DNA from 2 places in the Rhizobium sp. H4 genome. Region 1 is predicted to be linked to the other one. Evidence: predicted binding sites of a transcription regulator. Region 1 holds the regulator's gene; the other holds the start of a gene.
The links. Region 1 encodes LexA, which represses DNA repair genes until DNA is damaged. Its sites were predicted from a motif close to TGTTCNNNNTGTGTTCNG; they were not measured.

Region 1 (4,423 bases):
TTACCGGCTGCGCAGCGGCATCGGCGATCGTATACGCTCTATTCTGCCCGGCGACACGGGCGCTTTTGCCGCTGCTCTCGTGACCGACGAGCGGCGCGCCATCTCGAAGGAAACGACGGAGGCGCTGCGTCAGTCCGGCCTTGCTCATATCGTGGCGATCTCGGGCCTTAACATGGCGTTGTCGGCCGGCATCTTCTTCGTCGGTTTCCGGATGCTGCTCAGCCTCGTTCCGGGTGTCGCTCAAGCCTATCCGACAAAGAAGATCGCCGCCGCCGGCGCACTCGTCGCCGTTACAGCCTACTTCCTGATCTCAGGATTCGGGGTTTCGGCCGAACGCGCCTTCATCATGATGGCGATCATGCTGATTGCCGTCTTCTTCGACCGGCCGTCGATCAGCCTGCGCAATGTCGTTCTCTCGGCGCTCATCATCATCGCCATTTCACCCTCCGAAGTCCTGGGTCCGAGCTTCCAGATGTCCTTTGCCGCGACTTTGGCACTGGTATCGGGCTATCAGCTGTGGAAGGACCGGCGCGTCCGGGAAAACCCGTTGCTGAAGCTGCCGGTCCTGCGGCCGGTCGTGGCGGTCGCCGGTTTCTTCGGCGGCGTCTTCCTGACCTCGCTGATCGGCGGCTTTTCCACGGCGCTGTTTGCGGTCGAGCATTTTCATCGCCTGACAGCTTATGGCCTGCCGGCGAACCTTGCGACGATGCCGATCATCTCCTTCATCGTCATGCCGGCCGGGCTGCTGGCGATGTTGCTCATGCCGTTCGGCCTGGACGCTCCGCTCTGGACTGTGGTCGGCTTCGGCCTCGATCTGGTGATTGCGGTCGCCAAGACGGTGTCCGGCTGGGGCGGCGATATCGACCTCGGCCGTTTGCCCGCCTGGTATTTCGCCGTCGCCGTGGCAGGCTTTCTGCTGCTGACGCTGCTCCGCACCCGATTGCGCCATGCCGGCACATCGATCCTCGCCGTCTCGACGCTTATCGTGCTGATCCTGCCGGGTTCCCGACCGCCGGATCTGGTGATTTCCGAGGATGGTGGTCTGGTCGCGCTCGTCGCGACGGCGGCAATGGCTTCCAACCGTGAAAACCCGCCGGACTTCATCTTCGACCAGTGGCAGAGAGCGCTGGTCCTGCCGACGCACCACCCGCCGAAGATGCTGGATGGCCCTGCCATCCCGCCGCAGGGTGAGGACCGCCGCCTCAGGCTTTCCCGCGATCAGCAGAATGAGGCGAGGACGGCAATGGTGGCCGCCGCAGCCGGCGGTGAGGCAAATCGTTTTTCCTGCGTCAAGAAAGCCTGGTGTATCGCCAGGCTCGGCAATGGCCATGTCGTCGCCGTCATCGACAATGCCGCCTATCTCGGCCCGGCCTGCGACGCCAGCGAGATTGTCGTGACCGCGGTGCGCCTGCGTTTCGACCGCTGCCACTCGGGTGCGACACTCTTCACCGGCGAGACGCTGCGCAGGACCGGTTCCGTCGAATTGCGTTTTGCGCAGACAGGCCTCGAGGTCGCAACCGCATTCGATGCCTTGTCGCGTCCATGGATGCGCCATCGCGCCTATGATTGGCGCAAAGACGCTTTTACCGAATCAGCTCCGTTGGCTGTCAGTGATAACGGCGAATGAGGCCGACCAGCTTGCCCTGCACCTTGACCCGGTCAGGCCCGAAGATGCGGGTCTCGTAAGCCGGGTTGGCGGCTTCGAGGGCGATCGAGGCGCCCTTGCGGCGAAAGCGTTTCAGCGTCGCTTCCTCGTCGTCGACCAGCGCAACGACGATATCGCCAGGGCTTGCGGTGCTGCCGTTGCGGATAATCACGGTGTCGCCGTCGAAGATCCCGGCGTCGATCATCGAATCGCCCTTGACCTCCAGCGCGTAATGTTCGCCCGAGCCGAGCATATCCGCAGGAACGACGATGTCGTGCGTATTGTTCTGGATAGCCGAGATCGGAACGCCGGCGGCGATCCGGCCCATGACCGGCACGGAGACAGAGCTGCCGTTGTCGGCGATCGGCTTTGCGGCAGCGGGGGCGGCGACCGGCTGGGGCTTGCCGAGGCTGCCTTCGATAACGCTCGGTGAAAAACCGCGGCGCGGCTGAAGACTGGGGCTATAGGCCTCCGGCAGCTTGATCACTTCCAAGGCCCGGGCCCGGTTCGGTAGGCGGCGAATGAAACCACGTTCCTCCAGCGCCGTGATCAGGCGATGAATGCCGGATTTCGAGGCCAGATCCAGGGCATCCTTCATCTCGTCGAAAGAGGGAGGAACGCCGGATTCCTTCATGCGCTCATGAATGAAAAGGAGAAGCTCCTGTTGTTTGCGCGTGAGCATCGACGTCAGACCCCTGATTGAAACAAATCCAGAACGGACACTATATGTTCCATATGTGTTCCGCAAGTAGCTAAATTTCCGTAAAACTTCGCGCCAACTCGTCGAGATTTTTATTTTCATTCGCCGGATTGGCGCACATGTCTTGCATTGGGAATGGGGCTGTCGCACATCTCTTTGACGTGTCAGGAGGGATCCTATGATCGCACATTCCGCCAAGCCGCACCCGCTGGATCATGTCGTGCTGCCCGTCGTCAATATCGATCTGGCGCGCGAAAGGCTCGGCAAGCTCGGCTTTACCGTCGCCGCCGATGCGCGCCATCCGTTCGGAACGGAAAATGCCTGCGTCTTTTTCGCCGACAAGACCTATATCGAGCCGCTCGGCGTGGCGAGCGTCGAGGAGAGCGAGGCGGCGGCCCGTCAGGGGAATGTCTTCGTCGCCCGCAATCGTGCCTTCCGCTTCCGCTGCGGCGAGGAGGGCCTTTCGGCGCTGGCCTTCCTCACCGAGGATGCCGGCCTCGATCATCGGCGATTCGTCGGCAACGGCGCGAGCGCCGGCGAGATGTTGCAGTTCAGCCGGCCGATGCGAATGCCGGACGGTTCGGAAAGCGTCGGCAGCTTCAAACTGGCCTTTTCAAGCGATCTGCGCGCGCCCGACTTCTTTCTCTTCACCTGTCAGCGCATCAATTCGTTCCCGGCCGACCGCGCGGCGCTGGAGGCGCATGCCAACGGCGTGACGGGCCTTGCCGAGATCGCGCTTTGTGCGCCGGAGCCGGCTGCGTTTGCCGCCTTCGTTGGTCTTGCCGTCGGGCAAACGGCGGTGGAAAAAACCGGTTTCGGCATGAATATCGCGGCATCGAATGCCAAGATCAGCCTGATGACGCCGGAAGGGCTGGAGGCCTATTTCGAGCCTGTCGTCTCCTCCGCCGATCGTGGTCTGCGCGGCCGGGCAATCCTCTTCACCGTTACCGATCTTGCCGTGACAGAAGCGCATTTGGCTGCTAACGGAGTGACATACACACGCAAGAACAATCGCATTCTGGTGAAGCCCACGCCCGGGCAGGGCGCGCTTTTTGCCTTCGAGGAACCACGATGAGCACTGATACAAATTCCGAGGTCAAGATCGGCGAAGGCGAAGGCCAGGTCACCTTTTCCAATACCGGCCGCCTGTCGCTGATTGCCGGCCCCTGCCAGATGGAGAGCCGTGATCACGCTTTCATGGTCGCCGGCACGCTGAAAGATCTCTGCGCAAAGCTCGGCATCGGCCTCGTCTATAAGAGTTCCTTCGATAAGGCGAACCGCACCTCACTCTCGGCCGAGCGCGGCATCGGGCTTGAAAAGGGCATGCAGGTCTTCGCCGACCTGAAGCGGGAATTCGGCTTTCCCGTCCTGACCGACGTCCACACCGCCGAGCAATGCGCCGAGGTGGCGGAGGTGATCGACGTTCTGCAGATCCCCGCCTTCCTATGCCGCCAGACGGATCTTCTGATCGCTGCCGCCAAGACGGGCCGCGTCGTCAACGTCAAGAAGGGCCAGTTCCTCGCCCCCTGGGACATGAAGAATGTCCTGAAGAAGCTCAATGCCAGCGGCAATCCGAACGTGCTGCTGTGCGAGCGCGGCGCCTCCTTCGGCTACAACACGCTGGTTTCCGACATGCGCTCGCTGCCGATCATGGCGGCGATGGGCGCGCCCGTCATTTTCGATGCGACCCATTCCGTCGCCCAGCCCGGCGGGCAGGGCGAGTCCTCCGGCGGCCAGCGCGAATTCGTCGAAACGCTGGCGCGCGCAGCCGTGGCGACGGGTATTGCCGGTGTCTTTCTCGAAACCCACCAGGACCCTGACAACGCTCCGTCCGACGGCCCGAACATGGTCTATCTCAAGGACATGCCGCGACTGCTTGAGAAATTGCTTGCGTTCGATGCGGTTGCCAAGGCTTGACGTTCAACAGGTTGACACGACCGTGGTTTAGGCCACTTCAGAACGCCGGTACGAAGGCTGGAAATTGCGGCATTGTAATTTGCACGCCTTCGATTATGACAGGCTTCGAACGATTGATCACCCACCGAGCAGGAAGAACCCATGACTGCAATCACCGATAT
Region 2 (4,423 bases), on a different contig from region 1:
CAGTGCGAGCGGGCTTCGGCCTTCTGGCGCTGCATGGCATCGGTAAAGCCGGAAATATCAACGCCAATCTCGCGGGCGCGCAGGGCGTCCTGCGTCAGGTCGAGCGGGAAGCCGTAGGTGTCGTAGAGCTTGAAGGCGGTCTCGCCATCCAGCATATCGCCCTTGCCGAGATCCGTGGTGGCATCCGACAGCAGCGACAGGCCACGCTCCAGCGTCTTGCGGAAACGGCCTTCTTCGAGCTTCAGCGTCTCCGAGATCAGCGCCTCGGCGCGTACGAGTTCCGGATAGGCGCGACCCATCTCCTGCACCAGCGTCGGCAGCAGCTTGTACATCAGCGGCTCCTTGGCGCCGAGAAGCTGGGCGTGCCGCATGGCGCGGCGCATGATACGGCGCAGCACATAGCCGCGGCCTTCATTCGACGGAAGCACGCCATCGGCGATCAGGAAAGCCGAGGAGCGCAGGTGGTCGGCGATGACGCGGTGGCTGGCGCTGCCCTCCGCTTTGGCGCCCATCGTCTCTTCGATGGTGCCGATCAGCGTGCGGAACAAGTCGGTGTCGAAGACGCTCTGGACGCCTTGCAGAATGCAGGCCATGCGCTCCAGCCCCATGCCGGTATCGATCGACGGACGCGGCAGCGGGTTGCGAACGCCGGGCTCGGTCTGCTCGAACTGCATGAAGACGAGGTTCCAGAACTCCAGGAACCGGTCGCCATCTTCCTCCGGCGAACCGGGAGGGCCGCCCCAGACGTTCTCGCCCTGATCGATGAAGATTTCAGAGCATGGGCCGCAGGGGCCGGTATCGCCCATCTGCCAGAAATTATCGGAGGTCGGGATGCGGATGATCTTGTCGTCGGAAAAACCGGCGATCTTCTTCCACAGCGCCGCGGCCTCCTCGTCTTCGGAATAGACGGTCACCAGCAGGCGATGCTTCGGCAGGCCGAAGCCTTCGGTCACAAGCTTCCAGGCAAGCTCGATCGCATTCTCCTTGAAATAGTCGCCAAAGGAGAAGTTGCCGAGCATTTCGAAGAAGGTCAGGTGGCGCGCGGTATAGCCGACATTGTCGAGGTCGTTATGCTTGCCGCCGGCGCGCACGCATTTCTGCGAGGTCGTCGCCGTCGAATAAGGACGCTTCTCCAGGCCGGTGAAGACGTTCTTGAACTGCACCATGCCGGCATTGGTGAACATCAGCGTCGGGTCGTTGCGCGGCACGAGCGGGCTCGACGGAACGATCTCGTGGCCGTTCTTCTTGAAATAGTCGAGAAATGTCGACCGGATATCGTTCACGCCGCTCATTCTATGCCCTTCAATGCTGCCGGAGGCAGATAATACAAATCCATCGGCTTTTAACGTTCGCCCCCGCCACTGTCCAGCCGACAAACGAAACCGGCCGCATTCTCATCAGGAATGCGGCCGGCTGAGATATCCGACAAAATCAGGCGCGAAGCTTACATTTCCGCGGCAGAATCGCCGTCATCCGCATCCGGTCCGCCGTTCTGCAGGAAGCGGTCGGCGATCAGACCGGCATTCTGGCGCAGCGCCAGCTCGATCTCGCGGGCGAGATCCGGGTTGTCGCGCAGGAAAGTCTTGGCGTTTTCGCGGCCCTGGCCGAGACGCTGGCTGTTATAGGAGAACCAGGCGCCCGACTTTTCCACGATCCCGGCCTTGACGCCAAGATCGACAAGTTCGCCGGTCTTCGATACGCCTTCGCCATACATGATGTCGAATTCGACCTGCTTGAAGGGAGGCGCCATTTTGTTCTTGACGACCTTGACGCGGGTCTGGTTGCCGATCACCTCTTCGCGCTCCTTGACCGAGCCGATGCGGCGGATGTCGAGGCGCACGGAGGCATAGAATTTCAGCGCATTGCCGCCCGTCGTCGTTTCCGGCGAACCGAACATGACGCCGATCTTCATGCGGATCTGGTTGATGAAGATCACCATGGTATTCGACTTGGAGATCGAGGCGGTAAGCTTGCGCAGCGCCTGGCTCATCAGGCGCGCCTGCAGGCCTGGAAGACTGTCGCCCATTTCGCCTTCGATTTCGGCGCGCGGCGTCAGTGCGGCGACCGAGTCGACGACCAGAACGTCGACGGCGCCGGAGCGCACCAGCGTATCGGTGATCTCAAGCGCCTGCTCGCCGGTATCGGGCTGCGAAATCAGAAGGTTTTGGAGATCGACGCCCAGCTTGCGGGCATAGACGGGATCAAGCGCATGTTCGGCGTCGACAAAGGCGCAGATGCCACCCTTCTTCTGCGCTTCCGCAATGGTCTGCAGCGCAAGCGTCGTCTTGCCCGAGCTTTCCGGCCCGTAGATTTCGATGATGCGGCCCTTCGGCAGGCCGCCGACGCCAAGCGCGATATCGAGCCCAAGCGAACCCGTGGAAATCGTCTCGATTTCGATGACGTTCTCGTTGGAACCGAGTTTCATGATCGAGCCCTTGCCGAACGACCGCTCTATCTGTGAGAGTGCCGCTTCAAGCGCCTTGCTTTTGTCCACCGATTTGTCCTCTACCAGCCGCAATGAATTCTGAGACATCTGATCCACCTTTAGGTTATTGAAGCCGCCCAAGCAATGTCGAGTTTGTACCCTATTTGTTCCATACTCGCAATAGGCGATCAAACGATTGAAAGAAAAAGGTAAAACAGCTCGTGTTCTATATTTGTTTTATCGATGCAAAGCAACGGCTTAGGCCAGATGCGGCGGCTTGGTCGCGTCAGGCGGCACCGTCTCGATTCGCGCTTGCGGGCGTCGGAAGGCGGTTGAAATGAAGAAAAAGATTCTTGTTCTCGGCGGCGCCCATATCGACCGGCGCGGCCGCATTTCTGGGGAAACGGCGCCGGGCGCCAGCAATCCCGGCACCTGGTTCGAGGAGCCGGGCGGCGGCGGCTTCAATGCGGCGCGCAACCTTGCAAGGCTCGGTTTTCAGGTGACGATGATTTCACCGCGGGGCGGCGATCCCATCGGCGAGATGGTCAGCGAAGCCGCCGATTTCGCCGGCATCGACGACCGGCCCTTCGTTTTCCTCGACCGCAAGACACCGAGCTACACCGCGATCATCGAGAGGGACGGCAACCTGGTGATCGCCCTTGCCGACATGGATCTCTACCGCTTCTTCGTGCCGCGGCGTCTATCCATCCGCTGGGTGCGCGAAGCCTTCGCCGCGCATGATCTCATCCTTTTCGATGCCAATCTGCCGGAAGAGACGATCGCGGCAATCGTCGCCAGGGCACGGTCGCTGGCCAAGCCCGTCGCGGCGATCGCAATTTCGCCGGCCAAGGTCGTCAGGCTGAAATCCTGTATCGGCGATATCGACTACCTGTTCCTGAACGAAGCCGAAGCGGCAGCCCTTGCTGGTGAACGGCCGGACAACGCCGGCGGCTGGCCGCCGCTTCTGAAAGAAATCGGCATCCGCAGCGCCGTCGTCACCCGCGGCCAGCGCGAGCTGGTCGCGCTTTGCGGCGGCCGCGCCGTGACGTTGCAGCCGCCGATCGCCGAGACCCTCGCCGATGTCACCGGCGCCGGCGATTCCCTTGCCGCCGGCACGCTCGCCGCCTTGATGCGTGGCCTGCCGCTCGAGGAAGCCGTCCGCCACGGCACCGCGGCAGCAGCGCTGACTGTGCAGTCGCCGCATGCCGTAAACGAAAATCTCACGCCGGATCTGCTGAATGAGGCGCTTGCCCTTGTTCCCCAGATCAGAATTCTGCATTGAAGCGGCCAAATGAAATAATCGAGCATGATGTCGTCGCAAAACCGCCGGCACATTCGGTATCATGCTCTATCGACGACAGGACAAGATCATGACCCAGCCCATCTCCCCCCTTCTGCCGATCGCCTATTCGAAGGAAGTCGCCAGCGCCAAGCAGCGCGGCGCGCCGCTGGTGGCGCTGGAATCGACCATCATCACCCATGGCATGCCCTATCCCGGCAATATCGAGATGGCCCGCAGCGTCGAGGCGATCATTCGCGAACAGGGTGCGGTGCCGGCAACGATTGCCGTCATTCACGGCACGCTGCATATCGGCCTTGAAGCCGGCGAACTGGAGCAGCTCGCCAAAGCGACCGACGTGATGAAGGTGTCGCGCGCCGATCTCGCCTTTGCGATCGCAGAGCGCCGCACCGGCGCCACCACGGTCGCGGCGACGATGATCGCGGCCGCCCGCGCCGGCATCCGCGTCTTTGCCACAGGCGGCATCGGCGGCGTGCACCGCGGCGCCGAGGAAAGCTTCGATATCTCGGCCGATCTCGAGGAACTGGCCCGCACCGGCGTCATCGTCGTCTGCGCCGGCGCCAAGGCGATCCTCGACATTCCGAAGACGCTGGAAGTGCTGGAAACCCGCGGCGTGCCCGTCGTCACCTATGAGAGCGAAGAATTCCCCGCTTTCTGGTCGCGCTCCTCGGGGCTTCGCAGCCCGCTGTCACTGAACA

Region 2: recA (recombinase RecA) is a predicted target of LexA. The motif match lies at 2,648-2,665, and genes of this name have one in related genera.

Annotation. Positions count from the first base shown of each region.
Region 1 covers NZ_PSOW01000003.1:210,692-215,114, forward strand. The annotation lists gene C4N04_RS05950 (ComEC/Rec2 family competence protein) at 1-1,627, shown strand, start outside; gene lexA (transcriptional repressor LexA) at 1,608-2,327, opposite strand; gene C4N04_RS05960 (VOC family protein) at 2,524-3,420, shown strand; gene kdsA (3-deoxy-8-phosphooctulonate synthase) at 3,417-4,262, shown strand; gene eno (phosphopyruvate hydratase) at 4,404-4,423, shown strand, end outside.
Region 2 covers NZ_PSOW01000007.1:111,351-115,773, reverse strand. The annotation lists gene alaS (alanine--tRNA ligase) at 1-1,292, opposite strand, end outside; gene recA (recombinase RecA) at 1,445-2,533, opposite strand; gene C4N04_RS12725 (carbohydrate kinase family protein) at 2,763-3,707, shown strand; gene C4N04_RS12720 (pseudouridine-5'-phosphate glycosidase) at 3,796-4,423, shown strand, end outside.